DNA from 3 places in the Bifidobacterium sp. LH_230 genome. Region 1 is predicted to be linked to each of the others. Evidence: riboswitches for the same ligand, from Rfam matches in the RefSeq annotation. Region 1 holds a riboswitch; each other region holds the start of a gene.
What was found. Region 1 has a riboswitch for thiamine pyrophosphate ahead of AC1A0G_RS10750 (ECF transporter S component). Riboswitches for the same ligand answer to the same signal wherever they lie in the genome.
Positions count from the first base shown of each region.

Region 2: it holds a riboswitch for thiamine pyrophosphate, as region 1 does, so the genes downstream of both, thiM (hydroxyethylthiazole kinase) here and AC1A0G_RS10750 (ECF transporter S component) in region 1, are expected to answer to the same signal.
Region 3: it holds a riboswitch for thiamine pyrophosphate, as region 1 does, so the genes downstream of both, thiS (sulfur carrier protein ThiS) here and AC1A0G_RS10750 (ECF transporter S component) in region 1, are expected to answer to the same signal.

Region 1 covers NZ_JBKEWJ010000026.1:19,948-24,129, reverse strand. The annotation lists gene AC1A0G_RS10765 (thymidylate synthase) at 1-453, shown strand, start outside; gene AC1A0G_RS10760 (dihydrofolate reductase) at 554-1,213, shown strand; gene AC1A0G_RS10755 (low molecular weight protein-tyrosine-phosphatase) at 1,416-1,934, shown strand; TPP riboswitch at 2,152-2,256, shown strand; gene AC1A0G_RS10750 (ECF transporter S component) at 2,346-2,960, shown strand; gene AC1A0G_RS10745 (TatD family hydrolase) at 3,476-4,182, shown strand, end outside.
Region 2 covers NZ_JBKEWJ010000001.1:98,377-102,558, forward strand. The annotation lists gene thiC (phosphomethylpyrimidine synthase ThiC) at 1-1,712, opposite strand, end outside; gene thiM (hydroxyethylthiazole kinase) at 1,870-2,820, opposite strand; TPP riboswitch at 2,812-2,919, opposite strand; gene AC1A0G_RS00380 (glycine--tRNA ligase) at 3,088-4,182, shown strand, end outside.
Region 3 covers NZ_JBKEWJ010000019.1:31,434-35,615, forward strand. The annotation lists gene AC1A0G_RS09325 (MarR family winged helix-turn-helix transcriptional regulator) at 130-609, opposite strand; gene AC1A0G_RS09330 (aldo/keto reductase) at 1,297-2,280, opposite strand; TPP riboswitch at 2,723-2,826, shown strand; gene thiS (sulfur carrier protein ThiS) at 3,085-3,279, shown strand; gene AC1A0G_RS09340 (thiazole synthase) at 3,735-4,182, shown strand, end outside.

The sequences.
Region 1 (4,182 bases):
AACGTGCTCGACTTGATCAAGCACCATCCCGACTCGCGCCGCATGATCGTCACCGCATGGAACCCTGCCGAAGTCGACCAGATGGCCCTGCCGCCGTGCCACGCGCTGTTCCAGTTCTACGTGGCCGACGGTCGCCTGAGCTGCCAGCTGTACCAGCGGTCGTGCGACATGTTCCTCGGCGTGCCGTTCAACATCGCCTCGTACTCGCTGCTCACGTTGATGATGGCGCAGCAGGCCGGACTCGAGCCGGGCGAATTCGTGTGGACCGGCGGCGACTGCCACGTCTACGACAACCACATCGATCAGGTCCTCGAACAGCTGTCGCGCGAGCCGTATCCGTACCCGCAGATCAAGATTCGCAAGGCAGATTCGCTGTTCGACTACGATTACGGCGACTTCGAGATCGTCGGATACCAGCATCATCCGACGATCAAGGCGCCGGTGGCGGTGTGACCACGGCGGCTGGGCTGACCGATATCGTACGGTCGCGTCGCCGCCGCGTCGCGGTGTGACCGTACACTTGTCCCCAGTCCTAACCCAAGGAGTGAGTGAAATGGAGCATGACAGTAGCCGCAGTGGCTATCACGAACCCGAGCCCGGAATCGCCGGGCTTGAGAGCGGGGAGGATTGGGGTGACGATTTCCCCAAGACCTTCTCGGTGAACCTGATCTGGGCCGAGGCGCACGACAAGGAAGGTCATGACGGCGCCATCGGTTTCCAAGGCGGCATGCCGTGGCATTTGGCCGAGGATATGAAGCATTTCAAGGAGCTGACCGTCTCGCATCCGGTGATCATGGGCCGCAAGACCTGGGAGTCGCTGGACCCGAAGTACCGTCCGCTGCCGAACCGCGACAATATCGTCGTCTCGCACGACCCGCAGTACCGTGCGCTCGGCGCGACCGTGGCCGAAAGCCTGGACGACGCGATGGACTTTGCGCGTCAGGAGGCGATTCCCGACGACGGCATGGACCGCAGCGAGATCTGGGTGATCGGCGGGGCGCAGCTGTTCCGCGAGGCGCTGCCTTTGGCTTCGAAGGCGTACGTGACGCTGCTCAAGGCCAAGGTCGACGCGGATACCTACGCGCCGGACGTGCGCGATCTGGTCGATCTGGGCCTGTGGCGCGTCGCCGACGAAAGCCATTGGATGAAGCCGGCCAAGTGCGAGGACGGCATCGAGGCGTATCGTTTCGTCACGTACGAGAAGACGCGCTGATTATCGCCGACCACACCTGGTTGTAATCGGCTGTATCTGACCGTAGTCGGTCGGTACCGTTCGCCGCTGATCGTCATCGATCATCGTCGATCATGTACCGACCGATACCGACCGTGACCGACGGTTCGTGACCGTATCCGATCGCGGTCTTACTTATTCCAGACCGAAATTGCGCGCACCGCGCCGACCGAAAGCAGTATCGATGACCACCAACCACCCGTACACCGTGATGACCGTCTGCACCGGCAACATCTGCCGGTCGCCGATGGCCGAGATCATCCTGCGCGCCGAATTCGAGTCGCGCGGACTCGCCGACCGCGTGCGCGTCATGTCCAGCGGCGTGTCCGACGAGGAATACGGCAACCCGATCGACCGCCGCGCCGTGCGTGTGCTGCGCGCCGACGGATACGAGATCCCCGCGCACCACTTCGCGCACCGTATCACGCGCGAGGAGATCAACGAAAGCGACCTGTTCCTGCCGATGACCGCGTCGCACATGCGCGCGCTGCTGCGCCAGCTGCCGGCCGAAAAGCGCCCGGAAGTGCACATGTACCGCAGCTTCGACCCGAACCTGCCCAAGCTGGCGACCGGACGCGAGGACGAGATCGATTTGGTCGACCCGTGGTACGGCGGCCCGCACGAGTTCCAGGTCGCGATCGACCAGATCAAGGAAGTCGCGCCGTACATCGTCGACTGGGTCGAGGCGCGACTGGAGGCGTAGCGCGGGCCATCACCGGTCATTGCAGTCGAACGCAACTTGTCGCCTGTCATTCGACCGAGTGCGACCGGCTACCTGTCATTTCGACCGAACGAAGCGAGCGGAGCAATCCCATCCAACGGATTCCCGCTCGCTTTGTGATATTCGCGACACCGATCTCGCAACATCGCCCGCAGCAAAGTCTTGACATTTGTAGCCGCATCCCCGTATCGTGTGAACGTGTCAAGCACGGGGGCTCGCGTGGCGAGCTGAGAGGGGCGCACTGGCCCCGACCGTCGAACGTGATCCGGGCAATACCGGCGAACGAAGTCCTTGATCGTATCTGGACTGCGCGCGCCGGTCCGCCGACCGACTGCCGCGTTCGCTCCGCCGAGTTCCTCGCTTGAAGACAACGACAAGAAAGCGAGAGAGATTATGTCTACCGATTCCAAGACCCCGGCCGCGCGTCCGTCGCTGCGCTGGAGCGTCGCCGACATCACCGTCGCCGCCGTCATCGCCGTCGCATCCGGCGTGATCTTCTGGGGCGCGGGCATCGTCACGCAGCCGCTCGAGGCCGTGTTCACGTTCCTGCCCGGCTCCGACGCGCTGCTGTGGGGCCTGTACTACTTCGCCGGCCCGCTGGCCGCCATCATCGTGCGTAAGCCGGGCGCCGCGCTGTTCGCCGAAGTGATCGCCGCGCTCGTCGAAGCGCTGCTCGGCAGCCACTGGGGTGGTCTCGGCACCCTCATCCCGGGCCTTGTGCAGGGCCTGGCCGCCGAGCTCATCTTCATGATCTTCGCGTACAAGGCGTGGAACCTCGCCGTCACCGTGCTCGCGGGCGCTGCCGCCGGTTTCGCCGGCATGGCCGTTTCGTGGGTCATGTACTACCTGGGCTACGACGCGTTCTTCATCGTCACCGCGTTCGTGTGCAGCACGATCTCCGGCGTGATCTTCGCCGGCGTGATCGCCTGGTTCCTGTATCAGGCGCTCGCCAAGACCGGTGCGCTCGACCGCGTGGCCGGTGGCCGCGACGCCGCCGCGCTCGTGTGAGCTGGCTGGCCGGCTGCGACTGCTGTGCGGCTGGCTGATCGACCGATACATCGAACGGTGACCTGTGATCGATATCGCGGGTCACCGTTTTTTACTGCCTGATTGACGCATGCTGGTCGGACGGGATGCGGGGCGTAATCCGGGACGGGATGCGGGCGTAATCCGGATCGGGATTGTCGGGCGTTTGCCGATCAAGAGGCGCCGAATATTCGCGTGATGTTTTTGATAGCAGAGGCCGGATGCTAGCTGAAATATCACGCGAATGGATCATCTGGCGTGATGTTTGGGATAGTAACGGTGGGGTGGTAGCGGGAATATCACGCGTATAGATCATCTGGCGTGATGTTTTTGCTAGTAGTTGGGAGGTAATAGCAGAAATATCACGCAAGAAGGCTATCTGGTGGGATGCCTGAGGCGTTATGCGCTGCGGTCAGCCGTGATTCGGTAGGGTTGATGCTGAGTTCTGCGGATTGATGTGGAATGTTGTCGACGACCGGAAACGGATGGAGGATGCCATGCGTCATGCTGCTGTATCGATAGGCGCGTTTGCGTCGCTGTTGTCCGATGCGCACTGCCATGCGGATGATGAACGGTTCGTCGCCGTGCAGCGCAGGTACGGCGTGAGTTCGGTGATCAGCTGCGCGAACGGTGACCAGTGGCGGCATACGTTGGCGTGGATCGGTGATGGGTTGGCCGGCAACGAAACGGCTGACGGCACGCGGGTGGGATCGACAGTCGGTCCGCGTGACGGCGATGCACCGTCCGTCCGTGCCAGTTTCGGCATCCATCCGTGGGATGCGGACCGGTATCGCATCGCGGACGCGCTGCCGTATCTCGAACAGACCGCGATCATCGGTGAGATCGGACTCGACGGCGAGTGGACCGACGTGCCGTTGACCGATCAGCTGTCCGTGTTCGAAACACAGCTCGACTACGCGAGCCGCCATCGCAAGCCGGTCGTGCTGCACACCAAGTCGCACGAACGCGAGGTGCTCAATCTGATCCGGCGGTATCCGAACCGGTACATGGTCCACTGGTATGCGTGCGATCGTTGGCAGGACGACTATCTCGACCTGGGCTGCTACATGTCGATCGGACCGGACGTGACGACCGACGAGTCGGTGCGCTCGCTGGCGCGGCGGATTCCCGACGATCGGCTGCTCATGGAAAGCGACGGACTCGAATCGCTGACGTGGGCGCTGGGGCGCGAGTATGGCGTCGA
Region 2 (4,182 bases), on a different contig from region 1:
TGGATGGTCATGTAGTCGACGCCCTGCTCGCACTGTTCGATCACGGTGTCGCGGAACAGCTCCCAGCTCAGCTTCGACGCGTCGTCCTCGACCTTCTCCAGCGCCTGGTACATCGGCACGGTGCCGATCGGGACGGGGGAGTTGCGCAGAATCCACTCGCGCGTGGTGTGGATGTCATTGCCGGTGGACAGGTCCATGACGGTGTCCGCGCCCCACTTGGTGGCCCACGTCAGCTTCTCGACCTCCTCGTCGATGGACGAGGTGACGGCCGAGTTGCCCATGTTCGCGTTGAGCTTGGTGAGGAACGCGGAACCGATGATCATCGGCTCCGCCTCCGGGTGGTTGATGTTGCACGGCATGACCGCGCGGCCCGCGGCAAGCTCGGAACGCACCAGCTCGACGTCGCAGTTCTCGCGCTCGGCCACGTACTTCATCTCCGGGGTGATGATGCCGTGGCGGGCGTACCACATCTGCGTGATCGGGTGGTCCTTGGCCTTGAGCGGGTTGTGCTTGCGGCCGCGCCATTCCTTGGTGGCCTTGCCGCGCTTGATGGCGCGCTTGCCGTCGTCCGCGAGGTTGCGGCGGCGACCCTCGTACTCCTCCACGTCGCCGCGGTCGAGAATCCAGTCGAGGCGTAGGGGCTTCAGGCCTTCCTTCGGATCGCACTTGGGGCCTTCAGTGTTGTAATCGTGGAACGGCGGGTTCGGGCCGACGCCGGGCGTGTCGGACAGCTTGATCTCGGTGTACGGCACCTCGAGGTCGTAGGAGCCGAACTGGTTCTCGAAATGCACCGGCTTGGTTTTGCGGATGTGCGCCTTGTCGCGCTGCTTGGAACCGCGGGCGGCGATGTCGACGCGCTGCTGCTTGGCGAGCTTCTGCGCTTCCTTCGCTTCCTTCGCGTTGGTGAACTTCGGCTCGGCGGACTCGGCGGCCGCGCCCTCGGCCGGTTCGGCCTTGGCGATCACACGCTTGGCGTAGCCGTGCTTCGCGTCGCCGCGCACGGCCTTCCATCCCTCGACCATCGCGCGGGTCGCGGCCTGCGGATCATCCGCACCGGCGATCGCGGAGACGGCAAACCAGCCGGCGGCCTTGGTGTGCGCGAGCATGTCCATGTCGGCCGCGGTCACGCCGCCGCCGACCACGACCGGGAAGTCGCAGGCCGAGCAGATCGTGTTGATCTGGTCCGCGTCGAGCGTGCGACCGGAACCGTCGTTGCCGCCGACCGAAGCCTCGGGCTTGGTCGTGGAGACGTGCAGCGGGCCGGCGCCGATGTAGTCGATGCAGCCGTCGGGCAGCTCGTTGATGATCTTGACGAGGCTTTCGGTCTCGGCGGACAGACCGACGATCGCGTCGTCGCCGAGCATCGCGCGGGCTTCGCGCGGCTCCATGTCGGTCTGGCCGATGTGCACGCCGTCGACCTTGAGGCCCTTGTTGCGGCACTGCCACACGACATCCACGCGGTCGTCGATCACGAATGCGACCGAATCGGACTTGTCGTTGTCCTCGATGATCTGCGCGATGTCCTGCGCGAGCGAGGTGATCTCCTTGGCGTCCGCGTCCTTGGCGCGCAGCTGGATGAACGTCGCGCCGCCGCGCAGCGCCTCCTCGATCACGTCGGTGACCGGTCGGTCGTGCGTGTCCTGCGGGCCGACGACGAAATACGCGGACAGGTCGAACGAGTCGCGCATCGATGCGAATGGATAGTTGTTCATGTGGTTTCCTTTTGGGTTGATTAATAGGAAAGTCTTATATGTACCGATGTGATGCTGGCGGAGCCTCGGCTCCCTCGGCTGAGGGAGCTGTCAGCGAAGCTGACTGAGGGAGCGTAGACGGGGTGGCCTTAGGTTGCTTCTGACTGCCGGAAAACCGTTATCCCGTCACGATCTCAGACCCCGCCACCTGCTCGGGCGTGAGGTTCCACAGCGCGTCGAGGAAGTGCGGCTGGAACGTGCCCGGCCCGTCCGACTGCGCCTCGGCGATCTCGCCGGCGCGGTTGAACAGCAGCGAGGCGGCCAGCGCGGCCGTCAGCGGTTCGGCGACCGCCAGATACGTCGCGGTCACGCCGCCCAGCGAGCAGCCGGCGCCGGTGATCTTCGCCATCAGCGCGCTGCCGCCCGGCAGACGGTAGACCCGCTCGCCGTCGGTCACGAGATCGACCTTGCCGGATACGGCCACCGCCGCCGTACCGTTCGGCGCACTCTTCGCAAGGAATGCCGCCAGCGTCTTCGCCGGTTCGACCGCCGCGTCGACCTCATCCACCGACTCCACGCCGGCCGGCCGGCTCGTCTCGTCGGGGGAGGCCAGTCCCCACATGGTCGCCAGTGCGATGATCTCGGACGCGTTGCCGCGCACGATCGTCGGGGGAGCGGCGCGGAACGAGCGAAGGATCTCCGTGCGCGTCTTGCCGATGCCGGCCGCGACCGGGTCGAGCACCCACGGATGGCCGGATTTGCGGAACGCGCGGGCGATCTGCGGCAGCGCGTCCTTGTAGAACGGCAGCAGCGTGCCGACGTTGATGTAGTCCGCGCCCGAAATCGACGCGGTGTCGATCACGTCGTCCGGCAGGAAGCTCATCGCCGCGGTACCACCGGCCGCGAGCTGTGCGTTCGCGACGAGATTGATCGTCACGAAATTGGCGAACGACTGTGCCAACGGCGTGTGTTCCCTGACGTCACGCACGGCCTGTGCGATACGCTCGCGCAGATCGGCCAGATCGGTCGGCTCGGTGGCAGTTCGGTCGGTGACGGACTGATCAGTGCCTGACTGATCGACGCAACCGCAACAATGCGACTGCGTGTCGGTATGCGAATCATCGCTCATATCGCTGCTCCCTACGATGGTCTTAACCAACAGGTTCTAAGGGTCAGGCTCGCGCCTCTCTCAACCCGCCATACCGGCCGGGTTCCCCTGCATTACGTTCCCGACGCTATGCCCCAACGTGGACATATCCCCGTTCTTTCGTGTCCTTCCTCTGGCGTTTCTTGCCCGCCTGTGGTATTAAGGCGCACCTTATATCACTGTCACGCTGTGCCTATAGACTCGGGAACGCTAACTAGTCCCCAAACCGTTCAAACCAGAAGGTGCATTGTGGCTGTATCCAAACTCGATGAAGTCGTGTCCCTCGCGAAGCGTCGCGGGTTCGTGTTCCCCGCCGGAGAAATCTACGGCGGCACCCGCTCCGCGTGGGATTACGGTCCGCTCGGCGTCGCGCTGAAGGACAACATCAAGCGCGAATGGTGGCGTTCGATGGTCGTCACCCGTGGCGACGTGGTGGGCGTGGATACGTCCATCATCCTGCCGACCCCGGTGTGGGTCGCCTCCGGCCACGTGGCCGTGTTCAACGACCCGCTGGTCGAGTGCCTCAACTGCCACAAGCGCAACCGCGCCGACAAGCTGCAGGAGTCCTACGCCGAGAAGCACGGCGACAAGCTGCCGGAGAACGGCATGGCCGACATCGTGTGCCCCGACTGCGGCACCCGCGGCAAGTGGACCGAACCGCGCGACTTCAACATGATGCTGCGCACGCACCTCGGCCCGGTCGAGGACGAGAACAGCCTGCACTACCTGCGCCCGGAGACCGCGCAGGGCATCTTCGTGGACTTCAAGAACGTCATGACCTCGTCTCGTTCCAAGCCGCCGTTCGGCATCGCCAACATGGGCAAGTCCTTCCGTAACGAGATCACGCCGGGCAACTTCATCTTCCGCACCCGCGAGTTCGAGCAGATGGAGATGGAGTTCTTCGTCGAGCCGGGCACCGACGAGGACTGGCACCAGTATTGGATCGACGCGCGCACCCAGTGGTACCTCGACCTCGGCGTCAAGCCGGAGAACCTGCGCCACTACGAGCATCCGAAGGACAAGCTCGCCCACTACTCGAAGCGCACCGTCGACATCGAATACAAGTTCGGCTTCCAGGGCTCCGACTGGGGCGAGCTCGAAGGCATCGCGAACCGCACTGACTTCGACCTGTCCGCGCACGCCAAGCACTCCGGCGAGGATCTGAGCTACTTCAACCAGGCCACCGGCGAGAAGTACGTGCCGTACGTCATCGAGCCGGCCGCCGGCCTGACCCGTTCGCTCATGTGCTTCCTTGTGGACGCGTACGACGTGGACGAGGCCCCGAACACCAAAGGCGGCGTGGACAAGCGCACCGTCCTGCGCCTCGACCCGCGTCTGGCCCCG
Region 3 (4,182 bases), on a different contig from region 1:
AGCGCACCACCCACTGGTCATTTCGACCGAGCGCAGCGAGTGGAGAAATCTTTACAGACCCACCCCCGAGATTTCTCGACTCGGCTTCGCCTCGCTCGAAATGACAACGCCGAGGCAAACGACGAATCCTTACTCCTGATGTTCGAACGCCTTGCGCACTTCCTCCGCGGTCGGACGCGGCTGGCCAGGCTTGCAGATCGACATGTACGTCACGAACTCGCGCGTCAGATCGACAAACTCGCGCGTACGCCGTTCCCCCATCTGGGAGAAAATCCAGCAGACCGCATCGCGCATCTCCTCCATGTCCTTCCGCCCGCGCTCGCGCCCGGCATCAGTCAGGTTCACGAGCACTACGCGGCGATCATCGGTATCGGTTTCGCGCGTGATCAATCCTTTTTTCTCCATTGCGGACAGCAATGTCGAAATGCGGCCGGACGTCGCGTTGAGCTCAACGGCCAGCTGCGACGGCGTCATCGTGCCATGATGTGCGAGCTGCCGAATCGCGAACACCTCCCCTTGCGTGCCGCGCGTCAATTCGCGCTGCATGTCCGAACGATGGCACCATGCGGTGCGCCACAGCTCATCGACCGCTTCCTGCTCGAATCCCATTAGCCACACCTTTCCACATGGATATGCACATATGCACTCGCACTGAGCACAACATTGCATATATTATCTCTCACTATAAACAATTACACACTGTAATATATTCGGCGACCATCAACGCCACCGTCGGCGTCGTCGCCCATTCCAATCGCGCGCGGCGCACTCCAGAGCGCATAAGCTGCACACCATACGCGACACGCCAACAACCACCCGAACGCCATAACGCATAAAACATGCAAGACCATGATTTCCAGCTATTTTCGCGCTACAACACGCCGTCAAATAGTGATCCACGTCACAAAAATGAAGGGTTATCGTTCACATTATGACCATCTGAATGTATCGTGGAATCACCGACACAGAAGACGGCGAAGAAGAAAGCCACTGGGGGGCCCGAGGAAGGGGAATATACGATGGAACGCAACGTTTGCAGCATTGTCGGCTGCAGTCACGAGGCAGTAGATTCAGGCATGTGCGCGGCGCACTTTACCGCAGCGCTGGTGCACGGCGTCATCCAATACGCCGGCAATCGCCCGCGTCCGGCCTGCCACTGATTTTTCGGAATATTTGACGGCCGCCGTTGTAATCACGCGCACTCATTGACGCGCGGCTACAACGCGGCCGTTCTCTTTTCCAGGCGTCCGCAATCACGCGCCGTTCACCGACACGCACCGATACGGACGCCTTTTGTTATGCCGGTAAAACCGCCAGCTCATCCGGTGTCAGTCGCAGATCGATCGCAGCGAACGAATCGTTGATCTCACGCGGATTGCGGGCGCTCGGAATCGTGAACAGCCGATCATACCGGGTCAGCTCCCACGCCAGCACCACCCGCTGGTACGAAACGCCACGCGCCGCCGCAACCGCGCGGAACGGGTCGTATGCGTGCCGGTCGAACGGGTCGAGGAATCCACCGAGCGGCGACCAGCACACGAAATCGAGTCCCAGCTCGGCACAATGCTCCATCGTATGTTCCGGGTCGGGGTGCGACGGCGAAAACTGGTTCTGCACGGCGATCAGCCTGTCGCCCAGCATCGCACGGGCCGTGTCGATCTGCGCGTTGTCCACGCGGGAGATGCCGGCGTATCGGATCACGCCTTCGTCAAGCAGCGTTTTGAGCGCGCCGATCTGGTCCTCGTACGGCACCGCCGGATCGGGGCCGTGCGAATACAACAGGTCGAGCGCGTCCACGCCGAGGTGACGCGCGGACTCCTTCGCGTCGCGGATCATCGTTTCGGGCCGCGAATCGGCCATCCAACCATACCGGCTGCCGGCCGCCTGCAATCGCTGGCGATCATCCTGCGCCTCAGGCTCCCCTTCCGCCATGCTCGCATCGATCGTGCGGCGGTAGCCGGTTTTCGTCGCCACCAGCACCTCGCCGCGCGGACCGTCCCAGCCGGCGAGCGCGTCGCGCACCAGCATCTCGCCGTACCCGAAGTCGCCGGGAATGCCGGTTCCGTCCGATCCCGGAGCAGTCGGCAGATAGTACGACCACGCAGTGTCGAGGTAACGCACGCCGGCGTCGAGCGCGGCGTGGATCGTGCCGATCGCCATCTCACGGTCCGGCCGTCCTTCGATCGTGAGCGCCATCGTGCCCATGCCGAGCCGAGGGATGCGGCGCCCCGCGAAATCGACCGTGTTCGCAAAATCAGTGTCATGGTGCAACGTCGTCATACTGCCCATCATCATGCGAGGCCCTGACGCGGACAGGTCGCTCCCGAGTCTGGTCCGGCTGAAACACTGCGGTCGCCTACGGCACGCCCCTGTCAGACCATCGGGAACAGACCATCTCCGGACAGCGAGGCAAAACGCCGCCGCACTCTCCCATTCAAGGGCGGGGCAGTACCTCTTTTTCGCATATCTCCGCGATCTTTCTCCAAACCTTGAGGCAGATCTCGGCCATCGCAACGGTCGTTCTCCAAACCTTGAGGCGTCATCCCTTCCAAACAACAGGCCCCCACACCCCCGTTCTTATCGATATCGCCCTGGCATCCGACAGAAGCTGCCTCAGAGTTTGCGAGAAGACCTCTGCAACAGCGAGAATCTGCCTCAAGGTTTGCGAAATCCCGGCAATGCAACACAACACCCATGTCACACCCCGGGGCTTATGATGGTCGTGCAACCGAACGGGAGCCCGGCTGGGCTGAGAGGAAGTCGCGAACTTCGACCGTCAACTTGATGCGGGTCATGCCGCCGTAAGGAAACGGGTTGTTTCGCCGTCGCAATCGATGCGCGGCGGTTCGCGATCATCCATTTCAGCCTGTGTGGGGTTTCGTATCCGTCCATCGTCTGCGCGCGCGGACTCGTCACCGTCGCGCCTCGTCGTTGTGCGGGTCGTTTGCGCCACAACTCAAGAATAATTCAAGAACAATCAGTGATACTTACGACAAGGGTCATGAAGGGGCGCACCACCTCACAGGGTACGGCTGCTTCAGCGACCCTTTTTTCGAATCCGGCGCGGCCGGGGAAGGGGAACCGATGATCGTCAACGGTCAGGAGGAGCAGCTCGACGAGCCGATCAGCGTCGCCGAGTTCATCGAGCGCAAGGGATTCAAACCGGCCCGCGTGGCCGTTGAACTCAACGGCGAGATCGTGCCGCGGGCGAAACGCGCGGAAACGATGCTCAAGGGCACCGACACCTTGGAGATCGTCACGTTCGTCCAAGGCGGCTGACGGTCCGAACCGGCCGATATCGCGGCCCGCGCCGCGGCATATCGCGTCATCTCACGAGACGACGCCGAGTCGAGAATCTTCCTGGAACTTCGTCGAGCTTAATGCACGCACTCTTACTCTCGGCTCCCTCGGCCAGGCAGGACCGTAATAGCAAACGCCGGAGGCGTCTGTAGGCGAGGAACGAGCGACAGCGAGCCAACAACACGGCCAGCCGAAAACTATCCATAATTGCAGAACGCTGCCGGCAGAACCAACTGAGGGGAGCGTCAAACCCATCACATTACGTCCGACAAAGCACTAGTAACTCATCGGTCTTAACACGATCGTCCTTCTTCCCCTGCTCCCCCTGAAGGGGGAGCTGTCAGCGAAGCTGACTGAGGGGGTGACACACTCGCCAAGCCCGGAAGCACTACTCAGCCAATACACCAATCGTCCATCACTACGAAGGAGTAATCATGACCACCGCATCATCCACCGAACCGACCCTCGACGAACTCGTCGGCACCGCCACGAACACCGCGCTGCTGCCCGAGCCGGACGCGCACGCCTACGACGCGATCGCCACGGGCGACGCCGATCCGCTCATCCTTGGCGGGCACAAGTTCACGAGCCGATTCATCCTCGGTTCGGGCCGTTACGATCTGAACCTCATCAAGGCCACGATCGAGAACGCCGGCACGCAGATCGTCACGATGGCGTTGCGCCGCTGCCGCACCACCGAAAACAATCTGCTCGACTACATTCCGAAGGGCATCACGATGCTGCCGAACACGTCGGGCGCGCGCAATGCGGAAGAGGCGGTGCGCATCGCGCGGCTCGCCCGCGAGGTGTGCCATACCGATTTCGTGAAGGTCGAGATCGAGCATGAGACGAAGTACCTGCTGCCGGACAACGCGGAGACGA